Linked DNA regions of Rheinheimera salexigens. The protein of the gene in region 2 interacts with the protein of the main gene of each other region in a pairwise test. Links are inferred from orthologs where the notes say so. Each region holds a gene or a part of one and is shown on either strand. Other genes may lie near its edges.

Region 1 (7,154 bases), 2.1 Mb from region 2 along the record:
AGGGTGAACAACAGATTAATACCGGACTTTTTAGCGTAAAAACCAATTTCTTCGTGATATAAACGGGCATCTGCACCTAATTCGCCCATATCGCCCAGCACTAATATTTGTAAGCCCTCATACGAAGCTAATAAATCTATAGCCGCTTTTACCGACTCCACATTGGCATTGTAGCTATCGTCGATAATGCGTAACTCTGGGCTAACTTGCAGCACATTAGTTCGGCCTTTAACTTGTGGCATACTGGCTAAAGCTAATTGCACTTGACCTAAACTAGCGCCTAAATTCATACAACCTGCAGCGGCGGCTAAGGCATTATTAACATTATGCTTACCCGGTAAGGTTAGCGTAATGGCGATATCACCTTGCGGGGTATGCAGCATAAATCGCGCACAACCATCTGCGGCTAACACTATGTCGGTTGCGTAGTAGTCGGTCACTTGGCTGGCCGAGAATTGCTGCACCTTTTTACCAACTAAGCGCTGCAACCAAAACGGCGTAAACTCACTATCCGCTGGAATAATGGCCACGCCATCGCTGGCTAAACCGAGGAATATTTCACATTTTGCCGTTGCCACGCCCGCTACACTGCCAAAACCTTCTAAATGCGATGCGGCAACATTGGTTATAATGGCGACATCAGGTTTAGCTAAGGCGGTGGTATAAGCAATTTCACCTTGGTGATTTGCGCCTAGCTCTAATACCGCGTATTTATGCTGCTCGGTTAAGGCTAATAATGTTAATGGCAAACCTATGTCGTTATTAAAATTGCCTTTAGTGGCCAATACCGAGCCAGAGCAGGTTAAAATAGCCGCCATCATTTCTTTAACTGTGGTTTTACCAGCACTGCCGGTCACTGCAACGCAAGGTAAGGCTAATTTCGCTTTTACTGCAGCACCAAGTTGACCTAAGGCAATACGACTGTCGGCAACAATAATTTGGCTAATATCGACATCAACTGGCCGTTCAACAATCACTGCCGTTGCGCCTTGGGCTTTAACGTCTGCCACAAAATTAGCGGCATCAAAGTTCGGGCCTGTTAAAGCAATAAATAACTGACCTGGATTAATGTTACGGCTATCAGTACTAACGCTGTTAATCTGCACATTAGCGCCGACTAAGCGACCTTGAACGATTTCTGCAATGGCTTGGCAACTTAAGTTAATCATATTGATAACTCCGTCACTAGTTGCTGCACATAGCCGCGCTCATCGTAGGCTATTTGTTGCTGGCCAATAATTTGTATTGTCTCGTGGCCTTTACCGGCAATTAACACGATATCGTCAGGCTGGGCACTGGTTAGTGCTAACTTAATGGCCGCTTGACGATTAGGTTCTATTTGATAACGCGCATCTGGGCTCATACCAGCGGCAATATCTTCACAGATGGTTAAGATGTCTTCGCTACGCGGGTTATCTGCGGTAATAATGACATGATCTGCATATAGCTCGGCAATTTGGCCCATTATTGGCCGCTTACCTTTATCCCGATCACCACCACAGCCAAATACACACCATAAGCGACCCGCGCTATGCTGTCTTAATGACAATAAGGCTTGTTGTAAGGCATCTGGGGTATGGGCGTAATCAATAACAGCGGCAAATTCATCGGTGCAAATAAACTGCTCCATCCGACCTGGCACGGCTATTAAGCTGGTTGCTGCTTTAACTAAGGTAGCTAAATCGTAGCCAAGTAATTGCAAACTGCCGATTGCTGCCAACACGTTCTGGATATTAAATTCGCCTAATAATGGCAAATGTAAACTATGCCGCTCAGTGGCATTACTGATAGTAAATTGATAGCCGCTGGTGGTAGCAATAACATCGGAATAGGCTAAAAACTGACTAAAACCCTGACACTGTTCGCGATTACCATACACCAGTAAAGGTACTGTTATGCTGCCCGCTAACTGACGACCAAATTCATCAGCGACATTAATCACTGCCGCTTGACACATATCAGCTTGAAACAATGCCGCTTTTGCTGCGCCGTAAGCTTGCATAGAGCCGTGATAATCTAAGTGATCTCGGGTTAAATTGGTAAACACGGCAACATTAAACTGTAAACCGGCTAAGCGCTGTTGGGCTAAAGCATGAGATGACACTTCCATCGCCACTAAATCGGCCTGCTCAGCTTTAGCTTGGGCTAATATTTTTTGCACTTCGACATAATGCGGCGTGGTATTGGCTAACGGAGTTAAGTTATTAAAATTGCCATAGCCTAAAGTGCCAATAACTTGCGCATTGCGCTGAACACTTTGCGCTAATTGATTAATAAAGAATGCCGTACTGGATTTACCATTAGTGCCAGTAATACCCACCAACGCCATATCGGCAGCGGGTTGCTGATAAAAGCTTGCCACTAAGCTGGGTAATATTTGCATTAATTCTGGCAGCACTATTACCCGTGAGTCTTCGACACCAGCGCTATCTGTTAGCACTAAAGCCGCACCTTTAGCTAAGGCTTGGTCGATAAAATCTTTGCCATGCTGAGCAACACCCGGGATGGCCAAAAACACATCGCCCGCAGCAACATTACGGCTATCTAGCTGTAAATGCCTTAACTGATAATTGTGTTGTAGTGGATAAATATTCTCTAACCACTTCATTGCATTAACCAGCATTGGCACCTCCAGCAATTGAAATCTGTGCCTGTTCGCTGGCATCTGGCGCTAAATTTAATAACTGCATCGATGCGCCCATAATTTTAGCAAATACCGGTGCAGCAATTTCACCACCATGATAAAAATCACCCGCTGGCTCATTTATCACCACTACGCAGGCTAAACGTGGCTTGGAGATAGGTCCAACACCAGCAAACGACGCCACATAATCTTCACCATAACCACCGGCAATGGCTTTACGTGCCGTACCTGTTTTGCCACCGACGCGATAACCGCGAACTTGAGCACGCGTTGCCGTGCCACCTGGTAATACGTTGGCTTCCATCATTTCCAACATGGCTAACGCATTTTGCCGGCTAAGCACCTGCTCGCCAGGATGAATTTCGCTGGTTTTTAAAATACTTAAAGGACGGCTTACGCCACCATTCGCCATAGTGGCGTATGTTTTTACTAACTGGGCGGCGGTTACCGATAAGCCATAGCCAAAAGATAATGTAGCGCGTTCAAAGTCAGACCAACGACTGCGATGGCTTAACATGCCACTGCTTTCGCCATTTAAGCCCAAGCCAGTATCAATGCCTAAGCCCATATTGGCGTAGACACTAAGCACGTGCTCGACTGGCATGGATAACACTAATTTACTTACGCCAACGTTACTGGAGCGTCGGATGATGCCGGTTAAGTCTAAGGTTTTATTATTAACGCCGTCACGCACCCAGCTACCACCAACCCGCATATAGCCGGGGCTAGTTTCTACCACCGAGCTTAAACTAGTGGCGCCAAATTCTAACGCGCTTAGCACCGCTAAAGGCTTCATAGTCGAACCCGGCTCAAAGGTGTCGGTAATGGCACGATTACGAAATAAATATGCGGGGACATTGCGTCTATTATTCGGGTTAAACGACGGGCTATTAACCATGGCCAGCACTTCGCCGGTTTGCACATCGACCACCATGGCTGAACCCGAAGTGGCACCATAAGACAGCACGGCTGATTTTAATTCGCGATAGGTCACTGATTGAATACGCTGATCAATACTGAGTTGTAAATTATTGGCTTTCTCCGCTCGCTCGCGGGTAATCACTTCGATTTCGCGGCCTTTGGCATCTTTGCGAATAACCTTGCGCCCTTCAGTGCCGGTTAAATAATCATTAAAGCGCTTTTCGATACCTTCAACGCCAACGTCATCAACGTTAGTAAAACCTATTAACTGCCCGGTAACTTCACCAGCAGGGTAATAACGACGCGACTCTTCACGAAAATAAATCCCAGGCACTTTTAATTGCCGCACATAGCCGGCTACCGCAGGATTAACTTGACGTTGCAAATAGACAAAACGTCGCTGAGTGTTACTGCCAATTTTATTTAATAACTCAGCTGGGGTCAGTTGTAATATTTCTGCAAGGGCATGCCAGCGACGTTCATCAGCAGCCGAATTTTTTTCAATCACAATTTTTGGATCGGCCCAAATGGCTTCAACCGGTACACTGACCGCTAATTCTTCGCCATTACGGTCGATTATCATGCCGCGCATCACACTGTCAGATTCAATGCGTAAACTGCGCATATCACCTTGGCTAATAAGCATGTCCGGTTCAATCACTTGCAACCAAGCTGCCCGCGCTACTAAGGCAAAAAACACTGAAGTTAACAGCACCATTACTAACGCAAAACGCCAGCTTAGTACTGACGGTGAGGTTCTGGCTTTGGCCTGGGGTGTTTTTTTGCTTCGGCTCATGGCATCGTCACCGTTATGTCTTGAGCGCCACTAGGCCGGATCATATTGAGCCGATGCCGCGCTATATCTTCTACTCGACTGTGCTCAGACAACGATCGCTGCTCTAGCAGCAAGTTACGCCATTCAATGTCCAGCTGATCACGTTGCTGATACATTTTATCTTGGGCGGTAATTAACTGCCGATTTAAATGGGCAAAATGGACTATAGCCAGTGCACTAACAATACACGCGACCAACAACACCATGGCAACTTTTTGCTGCCATAATTGTTGGCCAATAATGCGTGGTAAGCTAATGCTACTCATGTGCCTGCCTTTGCGCTATACGAAGCACTGCGCTGCGCGCTCTAGGATTAACACTTAACTCTGTATCCGACGCTTTAATGGCTTTGCCGACTAAACTTAACTCGGTACGTTTTTGCATTTGCGCTTCGGTTAATGGAATACCGCGCGGAATAGGCTCACCTTTAGCGTAGCGGCGCATAAACTGCTTAACTAAGCGATCTTCTAGCGAGTGAAAGCTAATAACCACTAAGCGGCCACCCGGCTTTAACACTTTAAGTGCAGCAAGTAGTGCTTGGTTAATTTGGTCTAATTCGCTATTGATATAAATACGGATAGCTTGAAAGCTACGCGTTGCAGGATGCTTTTTTTCTTTATTACTTTTAGGCACGCTGTCACTAATAAGCTTGGCTAATTCAGAGGTGCGGGTAAAAGGCGTTGCCACGCGAGCAGCCACGATAGCTTGGGCGATACGCCAAGCAAATTTTTCTTCGCCATATTCTCTTAGTACAAAGCTAATGTCTTCCACGTCGGCGTGGGCTATCCATGCCGCGGCACTAATGCCACTGGTTGGGTCCATGCGCATATCTAATGGCCCATCACGCATAAAGCTAAAACCACGGTCTGCATCATCAAGTTGCGGCGACGAGACGCCTAAGTCAAGTAAGATACCATCGACTTGACCGACAATATTTTGTTTCTCGGCTATTTCCGCTAAAGCTGAAAAGGCGCTGTGAGTAATATGAAAGCGAGTATCGGCACTAAAAGCGGCCGCAGTGGCAATGGCTGCAGGATCTCGATCTATGGCGAATAAGCGCCCTTGAGGCCCTAATTGCGCTAAAATGGCCCGACTATGTCCGCCACGGCCAAAGGTGCCGTCAAGATAGCAACCGTCAGGCTTGATGGCCAAGCCTTGCAGTGCTTCTTCTAGTAACACAGAGATATGGGCTGAAGTAGTCATCTACAGTGAAAAGTCCTGTAATCGTTCTGATAACTCAACGTCACCGGCTTGCGCTTGTTCTAATGCAATATCTTCTGCTGCACGCGCTAGCCAAGCAGTTTCGTCCCAGATTTCAAATTTATTAAGTTGGCCAACTAAACGAATGTTTTTATTTAGCTTGGCATGATTGCGTAGTAAAGCTGGCACTAAAATTCGGCCATTTTTATCCATTTCACAGTCCGTGGCGTGGCCTAACAGCAAACGCTGTAAACGACGTGCCTGAGGGTCCATGTTGGACAGCTTATTTAATTTATCTTCAATAATTTCCCATTCTGGTAACGGGTAAAGTAATAAACAGTTATCATGAATATCGATGGTGCAGATTAAATGACCCTGACAATCAGACAGCAAGGTATCACGGTAGCGTGCGGGTAGCGCTAACCGTCCTTTCACATCCAATGTCAATGTAAATGAGCCACGAAACATTAAGTTACCTGCATCCTTTAATCTGAAACTTACTGTAATTACTAGGGGCTTTTTGTAATTGAACCGCTTTTCGATCCACTATTATCCACAATTCCCCACGAAGATACAGTTTAGGGTGCAGCTTTGTCCAATGTCAAGGTAAAAACTGAATCGATTAACGGTTAGCTAAGCCAGTAAAAATAAGCGTTACAACAAATTTTAACAATTAGGTGGGAAAATGTGGGGTTATCATCGCGCTAGGGTTATTGCTAGCGCAGACAGGCCGCTGCTTGTGCCTTTTTTGCTGAGTTTTTAAACAAGCCTTGCCAACTTGGAATAAATTATTCAATACTTACTTAAACTGTTAATAACAAATTCGGCGTAAGCTAAACACGTTATCTCTATAACTAAAAGTATCAATGGAGTAAGTATGCGACTTTTTTCAACTCTAGCCTTATGTAGCCTATTAGCCGCATTAGTCAGTACTAGCTTTTTGGTTCAAGCAACAATAAACCATGACAGCCAGCAGTTAGTGCTAGTAATAAGTGATAACTGGGATGCCACTACTGGCACCTTAGTTAGCTATGAAAAACAACAAGACCAGTGGCAAGCAACAGGACTTAGCACAGCGGTTACCTTGGGTAAAAGTGGCAGCGCTTGGGGCTTAGGCTTACACCCCGAACAAAAAGGCCAACAAAAAGTAGAAGGTGATGGCAGAGCGCCAGCGGGCATATTTGCCTTAACCTCCGCATTTGGTTATGCCACACGTGACTTCAGCTTTCCCTATCAGCAGATGCAAACCGGCCATTACTGCGTAGATGTGGCCGATTCTAGTTGGTATAACCAAATTATTGATACTAACCAGACCGGTGCGGCCGCAGCAGTAGGCTCAACTGAGCCAATGCGCCGAGATATTCATAATAATAACGATTTTTTATATAAGCTTGGCGTGGTGGTTGCGCACAACCCAAATAATGTCGCGGGTAAAGGCAGTTGTATTTTTCTGCATTTATGGCGCTCAAACTCTTCGCCAACGGCGGGTTGCACTGCCATGCCAGAGCAGCAACTGGAGACGCTCGTTAGCTGGTTAGATCCAAATAAACAACC
Region 2 (16,887 bases):
AAACAGCCGCGGCAAAGACCAGCTAATACTGCGACATAATTGCGGTAGAGCAGCCAAAATTAAGCCGGTAAACAACGCCCAAAGTGGCACTGGCCGATATTCTAAAAAGTAACTAATCACCCCTGCTAAAGCAAAGATGCTGACTAAAATGCCGCTAAATAAACACACTAAAAAAGTGCCATCTACATACTGCCACAAGGCGCTAAAGCGGCCGCGTAATAGCAATCTAACGGCTGTTAAATTAAAGGCACTGATTGCGGTTAATAATCGTTGATAAATGCCGAGAATAAACGCTAAGGTGCCGCCTGACACGCCAGGTACTACATCGGCTGCGCCCATCGCCATTCCTTTGATGATCCATTGCAGATACTGCATGCTTTACCCTTAATTTTAGCTATTAAGCTAATTCACCCGGTACCAGCGGCACAAAACGAACGGCTTCTATGTCGGTACTGGTGATAGTATCGCCGTGGCGCTGATAAATACGTAACACTTGCTCTTGTGCCCCAACTGGAATAACTAAACGACCACCGTCGGCTAATTGTTCTAATAATGCCATCGGCACTTCTGACGGCGCAGCCGTGACAATAATACTGTCAAATGGCGCTTTACTTGGCCAGCCTTGCCAACCGTCACCATGTTTCATGGCAACATTATGTAGATCCAATTGCTGCAAACGTCTTTTAGCTTGAAACTGTAACGACTTAATCCGCTCGACACTACAAACTTGCGGAAATAACCGGGCTAAAATCGCGGTTTGATAACCCGAGCCAGTGCCAATTTCTAACACCTTGCCTGGGGTTTTATCTTGCAGCAATAATTCTGTCATCCGCGCGACGATATAAGGCTGAGAGATAGTTTGACCTTGGCCAATAGGCAAGGCGGTATTCTCATACGCTTTATGCGCTAAAACTGATTCAACAAAAAGATGCCTAGGTGTTTGGCTCATGGCTTGCAGCACCAGCGGGTGCCTAATACCATCAGCCTGAAGCTTTTGCGCCAGCACACTGGCGCTTCTTGATGTCGCGACTGCCATGTTACAGTTTAATCCCCTCTAACCATTGCCGTAAGGTGTCCACGCTTTTATAAGCCGTCATGTCTACTTGTAACGGTGTAATAGATGCATAACCATTGGCTATGGCATCAAAATCTGTGCCCTCACCTGCATCCAATTCATTACCCAATGAGCCATACCAGTATATAGTGTGTCCCCAAGGATCGGTACTGTTAGTCATGGTTTCGGCTTTATGCCGTCTGCCTAACCGAGTCACTTTAATGCCTTTTAATTGCTCAATGCTTACCGCAGGCACATTGATATTTAATATTTGATCTCGCGGTAATGGATGCGACTTCAATTTTTTAATCACTTGCACGGTAACAAAAGCTGCCGTAGTAAAATGGTCAGGATCGGTACTGGCTAATGACACGGCTATCGCTGGCAAACCTAAATGGCGTCCTTCTGTAGCGGCCGCAACGGTACCAGAGTACAGGACGTCGTCACCTAAATTAGCGCCATGATTAATACCCGCCACCACTAAATCAGGCGTAAAATCTAACAATTGGCTAATGGCTAAATGTACGCAATCGGTTGGCGTACCATTAACAGAATAAAAGCCATTTTCCATCTGTTGCACCCGCAATGGGTTTATTAATGTTAACGAGTTACTGGCGCCGCTACAATTACGATCTGGCCCTACGGTGGTTACATCAGCAATTTGGCTTAACGCTTGTTGTAACACTTGCATGCCTTTAGCGTGCACGCCATCGTCATTACTTAATAAAATTTTCATCAATTACTACTCCACTGTTGCAGCACTGCGGCCACAGTCTTGATACTGCACTAACTCTCTAAGCACGCTAGTGGCAAAACACCCTGCTGGCAAACTGAAACTTAACCTAATATCTTGCTGCTCTGCTGTTAGCTGTAGTTGTTGCGGCACAATACGCATAGTGCGTCGCTCTGACTTTAAACGATAGTCAATTAAGCCATTTATTAAGGCTGGATGCTGAGCTAACACTTTGCTTTCAAATGCTAAACTATCGGCTGTTGCCATCGACTCACCCATACCTGGCAAGGCCGCTGTGATACTAACATCTTGACTTGCTAGCCGTTGGTTTAAAGCTTCATCAACAATGGGAGCTTTAAACACAGATGCGGTGCCACTTAACTGCAACACATCACCAGCAAGAATTTGCTTAAACAAACCCTGTTCAATACGCGCAGTTACCTGCTGATTAAATAAATACGAACGGGCGGCAGACAAGGCTAAACCACGTAATTTACGATCGGTAATACTTTGCCCTGCGAATAATTGCTCGGCTAAGCGTAAATTACCGCCATTAATGCCAAAGCGTTGCTCACCATAATAATTTGGCACGCCTTGGATAACTTGCTGGGCTCGGTCTAATACCGACTGTGGGTCTGATACTTGGCGTAAGCATATTTGGAAACTATTAGCTTTTAATGCGCCTAAGCGTAATTTACGATAATGGCGCTGCATACTAAGAATACGGCAGCCTTCTATTTGCCACTCTTGCCAAGGTAGTTCTTGCTTAATCGGCCACTTAAAACAAAACCATTGCCGAGTAACAGCATGTCGATCTTTTAATCCGGCATAACTAATATCACGGGCCCGTAATTTTGTTAGCTCGGCTATTTGCTTAGCCACATACTGGGTATTTTGGCCGGTTTTTTCAATTTGTAATAAAATATGCTCACCGGCGCCAGACGGAGTGAAATTAAGCTGTTCATCAACAATAAAATCTTCAGGCTGTTGGCGTAATAGCGCCGTTGCTGCTGGCTGTGAATATAAATACTCTAATGGTTGTAACTCACTCATGCGCTGACCAACAGCACTACGGCTTCTGTTGCAATGCCTTCTTTGCGGCCAACAAAACCGAGTTTCTCTGTGGTAGTAGCTTTAATATTTACTTGGCTAAGCTGGCAGTGCAAGTCGGCAGCAATGACTTCACGCATCTTGGTAATATGCGGCGCTATTTTCGGTGCTTGGGCCATGATAGTAATATCAAGATTGCCCACTTTATAACCTGCAGCTTGGACATCGGCATACACTTTACGCAATAAAATACGACTATCTATATTTTTAAACGCCGCGTCGGTATCAGGGAAATGATGGCCAATATCGCCTAAGGCTATCGCGCCTAATAAGGCGTCGGCGAGCGCATGCAGTACTACATCACCATCAGAATGCGCCAGTAAGCCTTGTGCATAATCAATTTTCACCCCTGCCAAGGTAATTGGCCCATCGCCACCAAAAGCGTGCACATCAAAGCCGTGGCCAATGCGAATATTCATTATATTAATTGCTCCAAATAGAAAGCCGCTAAAGCTAAATCAGTCGGCTGGGTAATTTTAATATTATCGCTATGTCCTTCCACTAATAATACCGGATGACCGGCCCATTCCATTGCAGAAGCCTCGTCCGTCACATACACCCCAGCTTGAATGGCATCTTCTAATGCGGCTTTTAATAATGCGGTTGGAAATAGCTGTGGCGTTAAAGCATGCCACAAATGCTCACGGCTGACGGTATGAGCCACCGTTAATTCGCCTCTTTTCATAGTGTCACGTACCCGACAAGCTAATACCCCACCATCACCAGTCGTTATGCAACGTTCAATCAATAACTCTATATCTGCTTGGCGAACTACAGGTCGTGCAGCATCATGTACCAACACCCAAGGATATTTATACGGCTCAATTTGCTGTAACGCATTTAATACTGAATGCATGCGTTCAGTGCCACCTTTGGTTGTTACAATCTGTGACTGATCAAAATTGATATCTGCAAAGTAGGGATCATCTTCTGCCAACGCTAACCATATTTTACTTAACGTTGGCACTTGCTGTAGTCGGGCTAAACTATGTTCTAATATGGTTTTGTTATGTAACACTAAATATTGTTTTGGCCGTTCTGCTTGCATTCGTTTACCGATACCTGCAGCTGGCACAATCACGGCAATCGCTGGTATTGCAGGCGATGCCGGTGTTGCATTATCTTTCATTCATGTTGTCCGTGTTATCTGACTGGCTAAATAAGCGAAAAAACACTTCATCTTGTTTGATTAAACCTAATTCATTACGGGCGCGTTCTTCAATCGCATCCAGCCCTTGCTGCAAATCGGTTACGTCGGCTTTTAATAAGCGATTACGCTTTTCTAACTCTTGATTGCTTAACAATTGAGTGCGTATTTCGTCTTGCTTACGCCAGTAATCGGTAATGCTGTGCTGACCAAACCAGAGTCGGTATTGTGACAACCCTAGTAACACCAGCAGCAATACGGTAAATAATCGCATCATAGCGTGTTAACTCGCTGCAGGTAAAAAAGAACTCGAACTTTATTATGAAGCTTAGCGCTGTCATTGCAAAGCAAGTAATTTGGGATTATGACGGCTTTTTTGCTCATGGCTGTATTTTCGTTCATGGCTATATTTTCGCTCATGGCTGTAGCGCTGGCAAAGGTTTAGCAAAATTGCGCCAGTTTAAACGACTGGTTAATAGTAATTCGCGTAAGCTGAGTAAGCGCGGCGTTGTTCTATCCTCTTTTAGCCACTGATGGCCACAGCATGCTGCCGTCATAATGGTTTTAGTCGGCTTAAGTAAAAACTTTTCACTATTGTCGGCTTGTAATGGCGTACCCGACAGCGCAAACCAACCATGCTGATTACAATGCAGTCTTAAACCCGCTTGATCTACTTCATCAATAGTATCGAGCAAAATATGCTCTTGGTTTAAATGCATAATATAAATAGGAACTACTAAACCGGGTTTAGCATGTTTTTGATAAAAAACATCTATCGGATCAGCTTGTTGTTTGCGGGCTGGGCAACGCTTAGCTTGCAATGAATACCAAGAGCCATTTTGGCTATCTAATTGTAACTCTGCCTGCTGTTTTAGAATATTACTGGCCGCGCGACGAATATAGAAAGTTAAGCTAGCCAAACGACCGGCTAAGTTAACAAGTTGCTCGGCCGGCAATTGCGACAAGCGCAACAATTCACGCTCATATAAAGCGTTACAAAGCTCAGTATAACCTTGGTTATCTTTCGATACCTGCCAAAAGTGTGGCTGCTGACTACTTGGATTATCCATTAGCAGATGTTAACCAAAGCAGCATAACTTGTAAAAGCAAACCTGCAACTATTGGTTATCGATTTTCTTATGTAGCTTCACTGTCTTTGTATTTTTCCGTCTTACTCGCAGGTTTATTAGCTCTACGCCGACCGAAAATGCCATGGCAAAGTAAATATAACCTTTAGGTACATGCACATCTAAACCTTCGGCTATAAGGGTAAAACCAATTAACATTAAAAAAGATAATGCCAGTATTTTTATGGTGGGGTGTGAATCAACAAATTCGCCAATAGCTTTAGCCGCAAACAGCATCACAAATACTGACGCCATAACGGCGATGACCATAATAGATAAATGATCGACTAAGCCGACGGCGGTAATGACTGAATCGAGCGAAAACACGATATCTAACAGGGTAATTTGGACTAAAATTGAGATATAGTTTGCTGCCGCTTTGGTTGCGGTTGAGCCGGTACTGCCCTCTAAACTATCGTGTATTTCATGAGTGGACTTAGCCAACAAGAAAAAACCACCCAAAATCAGCACCAGATCTCGACCGGATATTTCGTAATCAAAAACCGTAAATAGTGGCTCAACTAGACCTATAACCCAAGCCAAACTAAACAATAACGCTAAGCGAGATAACATTGCTAAACCGATGCCGATGCGACGAGCTGAATCACGTTTTTCTGGCGGTAGCTTGGCCACTAAAATAGAGATAAAAATAATATTATCTATGCCTAAAACAATCTCTAAAGCCATTAATGTTGCTAAAGCTACCCAGGCTTCTGGGCTATAAATCCATTCGAACATAGTTAATCCTAATCAATATCTATTAAAAACTTACAATTCACATAAACGCTTACATATTGCTGCTGGCTTTTAACAATCTGCTCAGTATTATAGTGTCACCTAAGCATAAACTTTAGCTTTCTCGCTTAGGGGTAATGGCCGGCCAGCGTCCCAACCCGCTTACCGGCCTTTTTTTTGCCTAATACTCGCTTACGCTTAACTTAAGCGAAAATTAATCATTTACGGTATACCCATTAACTCAACGCTAACTGAATATAGTCTATATTTTTGGCTAAATTAGCCCGAAGAGGCAGATTTTTTATTTTTTTTAGGCAGCTAAGTTAAATTTTATCAATGGGGTGATTGGTAGGGATTGCTGGGCTTAAATTTTGTAGAGATTGAGACGCTTAAATAAAGTGCACTAAGCTAATGTTAAAGCTAAGCTGCAAAATTAAACCTAGTGCAAGAATTTATATAAACGTGGCAATTAACTTGGTGAATTACCTGGGTGAAATAACGCGGTGAGTGTCAATTGCTTATTTCAACAACTCATTATTTAAACCAGTCTTGGACAAATTACTCTGCTGATACCTTTAAAGGTATTTTAATGTAACTCACGCCATTCTCCGCTGCGCTGGGTAGCTGTCCGCCACGAATATTTACTTGTACGGCAGGATAAATTAATCGTGGTACCGCCAGTGTTTTATCGCGTGCTTGGCGTTTTTGCACAAACTCTTGCTCAGCAGTATTGGCTTTAACATGAATATTTTGCTGCTTTTGCTCTGCTACACTGGTTTTATAGCGTAATGGCCTACCCTCAGGCTGATAATCATGGCAAATATAAATATTGGTTGCATCAGGTAATTGGTAAATTCGCTGAATTGACTGATACAACACATGCGCATCCCCCCCCGGAAAGTCACATCGTGCAGTGCCGCCATCAGGCATAAATAACGAATCACCTACAAATAAATTATCGCCAATTAAGTAACTAATACTATCGTTAGTATGGCCTGGGGTATTAATAACCTGTGCCTTAATGCTACCAATCATAAAGTGTTCATTATCGCCAAACAGCTTATCAAAATAATCGCCTTTCGCTTGCAGCTCAGTATCATTAATATTAAAAATAAATTTAAAGGTTTGCTGCACCTGCTTAATGCCTTCGCCAATAGCGATAGGCGCCGCGGTTTTTGCTTTTAAATAATCAGCCGCCGATAAATGATCAGCATGAGCATGGGTTTCTAAGATCCAGTCAACACTTAATTGCTGTTGCTCAATATAGTGCAATATCGCATCTGCTGCTTCGGTACTCACAGCGCCAGCCGCTGCGTCGTAATTTAACACCGGATCAATAATAGCTGCACGTTTAGTCTGGTTATCTACCACGACATAGCTACAGGTGGAACTATCGGTATCAAAAAACATTTCTATGGTGAGATCTGGCTGATGTTCTGGCTTAGCGATACTCATAACAACCTCTTAAATTAGCAAATGCTAAATTACAATTGCAGCATAAACAAAACTACATTAGAATTCAATAATGTTATAAGCATATTACTTATTGATATATGGAGCAACGGCTTAATGTTAGTGTTTTTAGCAGCTATCAGCATAGGGTTAAGTTTAGGACTATTTGGTTCTGGTGGCTCAATTCTTACCGTGCCAGTTTTGCTTTATTTAGTAAAAATGCCAGCCGAGTTAGCGATAGCATCTTCGCTTTTTATTGTCGGGTCTATTAGTTTATTTGCTGCCGTTCGCAGTAGTTTAAAAGGCTGGGTTAGTTGGCAACATGTGGCGCTATTTGCTCTACCCAGTATGTTGGGCACATATCTAGGTGCTTGGTTCGGTACTTTAGTCGATAGTCGATGGCAGCTATTACTCTTCTCCATATTAATGTTTATCTCCGCCTTTTTAATGTGGCGTAAAAAAACGCTGCCAGAAGAAGCAAAGGTAACTATTAAAGCTATTATTTTAATTTTTACTGGTTTGGCCGTCGGCATTATTACCGGTTTTGTCGGTGTGGGCGGAGGCTTTTTAATCGTTCCGGCTTTAGTGCTCTTGGGCGGCTTAACCATGCTGCGCAGTATTGCCACCAGTTTAGTGATTATTACCTTACAGTCGAGTGTAGGTTTTTTAAAGTATTACTCAACACTTGTTGCTCAAGGTGCCGTGTTTGACTGGACATCAATAGCCATCATTATTGCCTTTGGCATTATCGGTAGCGTCATTGGTGGCGCAATTGCTAAACATGTTCCTAAACAATTGCTGCAACGTGGTTTTGCATTATTTTTGTTACTTATGGCAACGGTGGTGATATATCAATCCGTACTGTGAATTTTTAAACTCTTTAAGTTAACTAAACTCTTTAAATTAATTACATACTTTTAATAATCTGACTAATCTAAGTAAGTTGAACTAGCGATAAGCTTAAAAACTACTTAGCTAAATAGGAGTAAAAAATGAAAACTGCAGCGCAACTGATCACAGAAGCTAAAGCACAAATTAAAGAAGTCGATATTGCCCAGCTAGCCTCGGCACTTCAGCACAACCCTGACACTGTACTTATCGATGTTAGAGAGCCGGCAGAATTTGCCCAGCAACATATCGCCGGTGCGGTTAACTATCCACGCGGAGTCTTAGAGATGAGTATCCACAATCATCCTAAAGTGGCGGCTAGCGGCTGTGCGCCAGAAGTGGCTTTAGCACAATTAGCCACTTCTACTATTTATGTTATTTGTCGCTCTGGTGGCCGCTCAGCACTTGCCACTGCCTCGTTACAACAAATGGGCTTTAGCGATATTTATTCTGTTAGCCCTGGCATGCAAGGCTGGCTTGATGCCAAACAGCCTATCGTTAATTAACAATTAAAAGGACATAACATGGAAAACTTCACCCCTGTTTCTGCCTTAATTGGTGGTAGCTTAATTGGCTTAGGAGCACTAATCCTATTTATCTTTTCCGGCCGAATTGCCGGTATATCGGGTATTGCTAGAAATGCCTTATTTACAACGGCGCAACGTGGTTGGCGACTGGCCTTTGTGCTGGGATTAATTGCTGGGCCTTTAGTGTTAAGCCTAATGATTGCCGACTTTAGCTACACGACCGTTGAATTAGGCTGGCCAGTGCTTATTGCTGGCTTACTAGTGGGTATGGGTACCGGCTGGGGCAGCGGTTGTACTTCTGGTCATGGCATTTGTGGTATCAGCCGATTTTCACCACGCTCTATCACCGCCACAATATTATTTATGTTAGTTGGCGTGATGGTTGCCACCTTATTCCACTAACCATTGCATATACAGTTTTAGCAGGAGCATAAGATGGCTTTAGTAATCGCATTTATATCAGGTTTAATCATGTCAATTGGCATCAGCTATTCGCAAATGATTGAACCGAGTAAAGTATTAGCTTTTTTAACCTTAGATAAAAATTGGGATCCCAGTTTACTGCTGGTGATGGTTAGCGCATTAGTAACGTACAGTATTGGTTATTGGTTAGTTAGGTCAAAACAAAAACCTGTCTGCGCAGAAAAGTTTCAGATACCGACTAAGCAAAAAATTGATAAGCCGTTAGTAATAGGCGCAGTGTTATTTGGTGCTGGTTGGGGATTAGTCGGCTATTGCCCAGGGCCTGCCATTGCAGCCATCAGTTCGGGTAGTACTGGCACCCTAGCCTTTGTAGCAGCCATGATCGTGGGTTGGTTTATTAGTCGTAAGTGGGCGCTATAACGCAAACTCTGATATACAGCACAGCTTAGCTAAGTACCTTAGCACTGTGCTGAGCTAGTTAAGACTTGATGCAACGCTTAAGTATAAATTTAGGGCAATATAACAAATGGCTTAGCTCCCAGCATTCTAGATTGTAGAATCAGGATGTAGCAAATATTAATTTGGTATTTTAATCAGGAAGAAAAACAACAGAAAATGGCGGAGCGGACGGGACTCGAACCCGCGACCCCCGGCGTGACAGGCCGGTATTCTAACCAACTGAACTACCGCTCCACTGTACACTTTACAAAGTACTTTTTTACAAAAGCACTCTTTACAAAAATTGGCGGAGTGGACGGGACTCGAACCCGCGACCCCCGGCGTGACAGGCCGGTATTCTAACCAACTGAACTACCACTCCGCAACAATTACCCAGCAAGACTTCAATAGGGTGTCCTGCTGTGCGGCGGGAATGATACGGTTTAGGTTCATGGTCGTCAACTCCTTTTTCGCCGCTTTTGTCTAATCCTTAATCATCCGGTAGCGTTAGATCAAGAATGTCACCTATATCGTCGCTTTTTTGCACAGTATTTTTTGTCGCAGCCGAAACTTGGTTATTATTAGTGACTAAACTGCTTTCTGGCATTTTTTCTGCCTGCTTGGATTTTTTTGCCAAAACAGTAAATCTGCGGCCTTTTTATCACTGAGCACAAACCAAATGGCGCCAATGCCAATAATTAAAATTAAAACATTGCTGAATATAACCAATAACCAGGGAAATGCTGCTTCAGTTGGATTTGTCACTTGTAACTGTTCAGTTGATACCGGTTTTACCACCGCAACTATTTCGGCCGGTGGCAACATAAAACTAATTTCGGGTAAACTTAATACAAACTCTCGGCCATCTACCCGGGTACCGAAGGCCATAACTTCGACAATATAACTGCCATGGCCCCGATTATTTAAATTAAGTTGGCGTATGGCATTACCGGCTTCATTTAATGAAAAGTCAGCAACTTCACCATTAGGATAACGAATACGACCCTGCAGTAAAATACTTTGGGCATTGATTGCCGGATTGCTGACATTAAAGATGATCTGATGTGGCTGAGGCACCTCATCTGATAACGCCTCGTTAATTGCTGGCGACATCTTAATATCTGCCACTATTGCTGCCGGTTCTAACATCACTGCAGCCTGTTCAATTTCACGGGTGTATAACGGCGTTCTGACGATATATTTAGGTAACCACTCGCCCGCTGCAAAACGTAATTGAAACTCGCCTGTAAACACGCCATCACGTGCCCGCTCATCATAGCCTTTGCCATCGTCACGAAAATGAGCGACTTGAACAATACCCCGACCAAAATTATCCATATCGGGTTTATTTGTACTAACAAAAATAACTTCTAAGTTTAGTACATCGCGAAATTCTTTAGCATTAATGGGCTCACCACCATTAAGTAAACGCGCGGTAACTTTTACCGTCTCACCTACCATTAACTGCTGAGGCAAAGGATCGACTAACAGCTCGATCTCCGTTAGCACCATTACCCGACTTTCTGCTAATAAACTGCCAATGGCTTGCCAAGGCCCTGGCATCGGCTGTTTTATTTTAATTAAATCGTAACTATCGGCATCATGCCACGCCACATCATGCTGCTTTGCGGTATTAAAATGTAGCTTACTGCCGTCAGGTCTCACTAACACCACTGATGCACTACCGCGGCGGCGAAATAACAATAACGTAATTTCTGCAACTTCTTCGTCAATGCGAAAGCGATTATCAAATAACGGTATTTGGTTTTTGGTCGGTAAGTCCTGCAGCAAGGCAAAACTTTCATTATCTAACTGCGGACTTGGTGTTGCCTGTTCCCGTTTAACATTTTTAGCGTCGGTATTTTTAGCTTCGGGATTATTAGCTTGACCGCTAACAGCTACGGTAAATAATAAGCTAAACAGACTTAATAATATTAATCTCGCCACAGACAAGATCCCCCTTTCTTTTGCACTAAGTCTAAACGCGCTTGGTGTGCTTCCAATTCAGCCTCTGACGCTGCAATAACGGCTAAACGACCACTGCGTTGGATACGCAACTCACCCTCATGCTGCTGATTACTATCTTGCTCATTGGCCAAATTCAAACTAACTTGGCCACCTGTCATCATTAAATAGACATCGGCTAAGATTTCGGCGTCCAGTAAGGCGCCGTGTAAGGTTCGGTGGCTGTTTATAATATCGTATCGACGGCAAAGCGCATCTAGGTTGTTCTTTTGCCCAGGATGTAGCTCTCGTGCCATTGCAAGAGTATCGAGCACCGTACAATATTGCTCTAACGGCGGAAGCGGTGAACGTAATAACGAAAATTCATGATTAATAAAACCGACATCAAAAGGCGCGTTGTGAATGACTAATTCTGCACCTTGAATATACTCGTAAAAGCCTTGGGCTATATCCCGAAACTTTGGTTCATCTTTTAAGCGTTCATTGGTTAAACCATGGATCCTAACGACTTCGGCTTCGATAATACGTTCTGGGTTAATATAGACATGATAATTATTGCCGGTAAAACGGCGGTTAATTAATTCAACACAGCCTATTTCAACAATGCGATGACCATCTCTTGGGTTAATGCCGGTGGTTTCTGTATCAAGAATAAGTTGTCTTTTTATCATGTTCATTTCGTTTTGTGCCGTAATTAAGGTAGATTATACGCCGATTATGTAAGAGGAAAGGCTTTATGCGTAAAACTGTTACCATCTTCACCGATGGCTCGTGTCTTGGCAACCCCGGAGCCGGCGGTTATGCTGCGGTTTTAAATTATAAACAACACTGCAAAGAATTAAGTGGTGGTTTTCGTTTAACCACCAATAACCGCATGGAGCTACTCGCCGCTATTATCGCCCTAGAAAGCCTCACCACGCCTTGCGATGTAGAGTTAACGACCGATAGCCAATATGTGCGTTTAGGCATTACCCAATGGCTGGCAGGCTGGAAGCGCAACAAATGGCTAACCAGTCAAAGAAAGCCGGTTAAAAATCAAGACCTGTGGCAACGACTCGATAAAGCGACCCAGCAACATCAAATAAACTGGCACTGGGTAAAAGGTCACAGCGGCCATCCTGAAAATGAGCGCTGTGATGTATTGGCAAGGACGGCGGCTGAAGCTAAACCAACCACTATAGATACTGAGTTTGAAGCTAGCCAAGCTAAAGAAGCCTAGCTGCAACAATGGACTGGCTCCAAAATATACAGCTCGGTTTACCCACACTAACACGCCGTAAACCCATCCTTGGGGGCTCATTTACGCCCATCCAGGGCTGAAATGGTTAGCTTAGGCTAAAGCCGATCCTCATTAAATAGTAGACACTCAACACTAAGAGTTTAAACTTAAATTTAAGTGTATATACGGATCGGTTTACCCACACTAACACGCCGTAAACCCATCCCTGGGGGCTCATTTCCGCCCGTCCAGGGCTGCAATGGTTAGTTTAGGGTAAAACCGGTCCTCATTAATGTAGCTTAGTCAGTTCACAATTATCGCTAAAGTCTTAGCACTTAGCACTTAGCACTTAGCACTCAAAACTAGCATATTAACCGCTAGTCACTGCTAGTATTAGCCTCTGTTACTGGCTTCGCTGCCGCCAGCATTTTCTCTAACTCTACAATAAAGTCTTTATCATCAGGTGTCGTGCGGCTGCCAAAGTGTTTTACGTTTTGCTCATCGGCACTGACTAAATATTTGTTAAAGTTCCAAGATGGTGCTTCACCGGTTTTACTAATTAAGGCTTTAAAGACTGGGTTAGCGTCATCGCCTCGTACTTTTGAGCTAGCAAACATGGGAAATTGCACACCGTAGGTTAAATAACACACTTCTGCGGTTTTTTCCGCGTCGTCATATTCCTGTTTAAAGCTATCTGACGGAAAACCTAAAATAACTAAACCGGCAGTTTGGTACTTTTGATATAAGGCTTCTAAGGCGTCAAATTGCGGCGTAAAACCACACTTACTGGCAGTATTAACAATCAGTAAAGTTTTACCTTGATATTCTTGGCATAAATCTATGCTTTCTCGGGTTTTCAATTGCTGCATCGAATGGCCTAATATATCACCACATTGATTCGCTAATACCGACGTAGCCATTAAGCTGGCCCCTACGGCAACTGTTGCTATCCACTTTTTCATGCCAATTCTCTCCAATTAATAACCACCTAAATATGGGCTGTTTTACGCTGATAGTTATTTGTTAGTGTAGTCTATTAAGCTAACAAAAAGTGATCTGTTAACTCTAGATTATACGTTGGCGCTCAGCATTAAGATCGTATTTATTAGCAAAATTTTAGCCACATAAATTGTTCTACTCAAGGTAAAAACAGCCTAGCATTACGTCCAGCCTCAGCTGTAACTTATTGTTTTACAATAATCTAATTAAATCTGCATTTATAGTGAAATATAATTTATCGTCTACATAAAAAAAATTCACTATCAATTACGTTAGGATTTGAGTAAATAAGCAAAAAAATCTTGAGGATATAATTATGTCAGAAGTTGAAGCCCCTGACTTTGATTTAGATGACGTATCTGATGATACTGAACTGCTTAGTGCACTGTCGCCTAAAGACAGTAAATCGCAACAAAAATTAGAGGCAAGACGCCGCATCGACGACCTGATGGAGCAAAAGCGTTTACGTAGTTTGCTTGATGACTGGGATCTGGAAGATGAAGCATAAAAAACGGGCGCCTTAGCGCCCGTTTTTTTCTTAAGATCTCGACATCCGAGATCTTATATCTGGCTTATGCTTTATATTTTTGCATAATTAATGTGGCATTAGTGCCACCGAAACCAAAGCTATTTGACATCACTGTATTTAGCTCAGCTTTTTGGGTCTTAGTAACAATATTTAAACCCGCTGCAGCTTGATCAAGCTCGGTAATATTAATGGATGGCGCAATAAAGCTATGCTTCATCATCAATAATGAATAAATCGCTTCATGCACACCGGCAGCACCTAAAGCATGACCTGTCATGGCTTTAGTCGCACTGATGGCAGGTGATTTATTAGCAAACACTTGCTGAATAGCAGCCAACTCTTTTACATCACCGACTGGAGTACTTGTACCATGGGTATTAACGTAGTCCACTTCAGCGTCAACATTTTGCATGGCCATTTCCATACAACGTACCGCGCCTTCACCACTTGGAGCGACCATATCAAAGCCGTCAGATGTTGCACCGTAGCCAACAATTTCAGCATAAATAGTCGCGCCACGTGCTAACGCATGCTCAAGTTCTTCAACTACGACCATGCCGCCGCCGCCACTGATTACAAAACCATCACGGTTAGCATCATAAGTACGCGAAGCAATTTCTGGAGTCTCATTATATTTTGACGATAATGCGCCCATGGCATCAAATTCCATGGCTAGGGTCCAGTGAACTTCTTCACCACCACCGGCAAATACCACATCTTGCTTGCCTAATTGAATTAACTCAACAGCATGGCCAATACAGTGTGCACTGGTGGCACATGCCGAGCTAATTGAATAGTTAACACCTTTAATTTTAAACGGTGTGGCTAAACAAGCAGAACAGGTACTAGACATCGTCTTAGGCACCGCATAAGGGCCTACCCGCTTAACACCTTTTTCGCGGAGAATATCTGCCGCTTCAACTTGCACTTTAGAAGATGCTCCACCTGAACCAGCTACTAAACCAAATCGCGGATTAGAAATTTGCTCTTCGCTAAAACCGGCATCCTTGATGGCTTCTTGCATAGCAATATAAGCGAATGCAGCGGCATCACCCATAAAACGATAGGCTTTACGATCAATATGCTCAGCCGGGTTAAGTTTAATATTACCCCATACTTGCGAGCGTAAGCCTAAATCAGCGAACTCCTGAGCAAAGCTAATACCAGAACGACCAGCTTGCAATGAAGCCAATACTTCGTCTTTGTTATTACCTATACTCGATACGATTCCCATACCGGTGATTACGGCTCTTTTCATGCTATCTCCCATTGGCTGGCTCAGTACCACACCGTTGTAAATGATTTATCAGCGCTATTGTACGGACTTTGTTTCATAAAGTGGTCAGCTTTCAGCGCACACTTGTACTCTATTACCAATTTTGCTTAAGCTTCGGGTAAACTACAAGCCCAAAATGTGGTGGATTTTCAATATATGTCGCAGCTTACCCATGCCAAAGTACACTTTACAGCACAAGGCATCCCTTATGCTGAAGCCTTTGCAGATGTTTATTTTTCAGATGCAGGGGGTTTAGCTGAAACAGATTATGTTTTTTTACAGCAAAATGGTTTACCGCAACGTTGGCACACCCACACTGCTGACACTTTTCATATTGTAGAAACCGGTTTTGGAACTGGCGCCAATTTTTTAGTAACCTGGCAGCGTTTTTGTCAATTTAAACAACAACACCCTGACGCTCAGTGCCAACGCTTATACTTTAGCAGTATTGAGAAATATCCGCTAACCCTCGCCGATTTACAGCAAGCACTGCAAGTGCATGCGGATCAACCTGAATTACAGCCGTTAATACAGCAGCTGTTACAGCAATATCCATTGGGCGTCTCAGGCTGTCACCGTTTAGTGTTTGACCATGGCAGGGTTATTGTTGATTTATGGTTGGGCGATGTTAGTGAAGTGTTGCCGAACTTAACGCCTGCTGATGCCATTTATCTCGATGGCTTTGCGCCCAGTAAAAACCCAGAAATGTGGCAGCCTAAATTATTTACCGACTTAGCAAAAATTAGTCACGCCAATACTAGCATCGCGACGTTTACTGCCGCAGGCATGGTCAAGCGGGGCCTTCAGCAGGCAGGTTTTAGTGTAAAGAAAGTGCAAGGCTTTGGCCGCAAGCGTGAAATGCTAACCGCGACGGCACCTTCTGTCACCAGCGACAATAATAATTGCTTTAATACGCCTAGCGTTGAAACAGCTCATGCAACTAAAGCTAATGCACACAAAGAAGTAACTATTATTGGTGGTGGCATTGCTTCGCTTTGCACCGCCCTAGCCCTGCAACAACGCAATATTAACGTCCACTTAATTTGTGCAGATAACGACGTCGCCATGCAAGCATCGCAAAATCGTCAAGGCGCAATTTATCCAAGTTTACATGCCCAAGTTACTGAAAATAGTCAGCTACAAGTACAAGCTTTTTTATATGCACGCCAATTTTATCAGCGCTGGCAACAACGTGGGTTAGATTTTAAACTGGATTTTTGTGGCATGATCCATCTAGGCACCACACCTCAGTTACAGTATCGCCA

What was found.
Region 1: the proteins of ftsB (region 2) and ftsL interact in binary tests that used the Escherichia coli proteins (3 or more experiments, as listed by UniProt). The link is inferred for Rheinheimera salexigens from one-to-one orthologs.

The regions. Positions count from the first base shown.
Region 1 is NZ_MKEK01000001.1:940,618-947,771, reverse strand. Bases 3,013-6,011 are described here. They hold ftsL (cell division protein FtsL), read right to left. Parts: upstream 4,667-6,011; coding sequence 4,358-4,666; downstream 3,013-4,357. Other genes in these bases: mraZ (division/cell wall cluster transcriptional repressor MraZ), read right to left, coding at 5,604-6,011; rsmH (16S rRNA (cytosine(1402)-N(4))-methyltransferase RsmH), read right to left, coding at 4,659-5,603; BI198_RS04410 (penicillin-binding transpeptidase domain-containing protein), read right to left, coding at 3,013-4,361. In the rest of the region: BI198_RS04420 (UDP-N-acetylmuramoyl-tripeptide--D-alanyl-D-alanine ligase), read right to left, coding at 1-1,169; BI198_RS04415 (UDP-N-acetylmuramoyl-L-alanyl-D-glutamate--2,6-diaminopimelate ligase), read right to left, coding at 1,166-2,623; more of BI198_RS04410, read right to left, coding at 2,613-3,012; more of mraZ, read right to left, coding at 6,012-6,068; BI198_RS04390 (L,D-transpeptidase family protein), read left to right, coding at 6,478-7,154. UniProt on the Escherichia coli protein: Essential cell division protein. May link together the upstream cell division proteins, which are predominantly cytoplasmic, with the downstream cell division proteins, which are predominantly periplasmic.
Region 2 is NZ_MKEK01000001.1:2,998,656-3,015,542, forward strand. Bases 2,669-5,447 are described here. They hold ftsB (cell division protein FtsB), read right to left. Parts: upstream 4,322-5,447; coding sequence 4,016-4,321; downstream 2,669-4,015. Other genes in these bases: truD (tRNA pseudouridine(13) synthase TruD), read right to left, coding at 2,669-2,840; ispF (2-C-methyl-D-erythritol 2,4-cyclodiphosphate synthase), read right to left, coding at 2,837-3,316; ispD (2-C-methyl-D-erythritol 4-phosphate cytidylyltransferase), read right to left, coding at 3,316-4,026; BI198_RS13790 (hypothetical protein), read right to left, coding at 4,461-5,114; BI198_RS13795 (TerC family protein), read right to left, coding at 5,163-5,447. In the rest of the region: BI198_RS13755 (DUF368 domain-containing protein), read right to left, coding at 1-375; BI198_RS13760 (protein-L-isoaspartate(D-aspartate) O-methyltransferase), read right to left, coding at 398-1,036; 5'/3'-nucleotidase SurE, read right to left, coding at 1,038-1,790; more of truD, read right to left, coding at 1,797-2,668; more of BI198_RS13795, read right to left, coding at 5,448-5,909; BI198_RS13800 (MBL fold metallo-hydrolase), read right to left, coding at 6,465-7,361; BI198_RS13805 (sulfite exporter TauE/SafE family protein), read left to right, coding at 7,476-8,225; BI198_RS13810 (rhodanese-like domain-containing protein), read left to right, coding at 8,351-8,752; BI198_RS13815 (YeeE/YedE family protein), read left to right, coding at 8,771-9,175; BI198_RS13820 (DUF6691 family protein), read left to right, coding at 9,209-9,616; BI198_RS13835 (TIGR03503 family protein), read right to left, coding at 10,223-11,581; dnaQ (DNA polymerase III subunit epsilon), read right to left, coding at 11,569-12,270; rnhA (ribonuclease HI), read left to right, coding at 12,336-12,818; BI198_RS13850 (glutathione peroxidase), read right to left, coding at 13,196-13,780; BI198_RS13855 (PA3496 family putative envelope integrity protein), read left to right, coding at 14,134-14,325; fabB (beta-ketoacyl-ACP synthase I), read right to left, coding at 14,390-15,604; bifunctional tRNA (5-methylaminomethyl-2-thiouridine)(34)-methyltransferase MnmD/FAD-dependent 5-carboxymethylaminomethyl-2-thiouridine(34) oxidoreductase MnmC, read left to right, coding at 15,779-16,887. UniProt on the Escherichia coli protein: Essential cell division protein. May link together the upstream cell division proteins, which are predominantly cytoplasmic, with the downstream cell division proteins, which are predominantly periplasmic.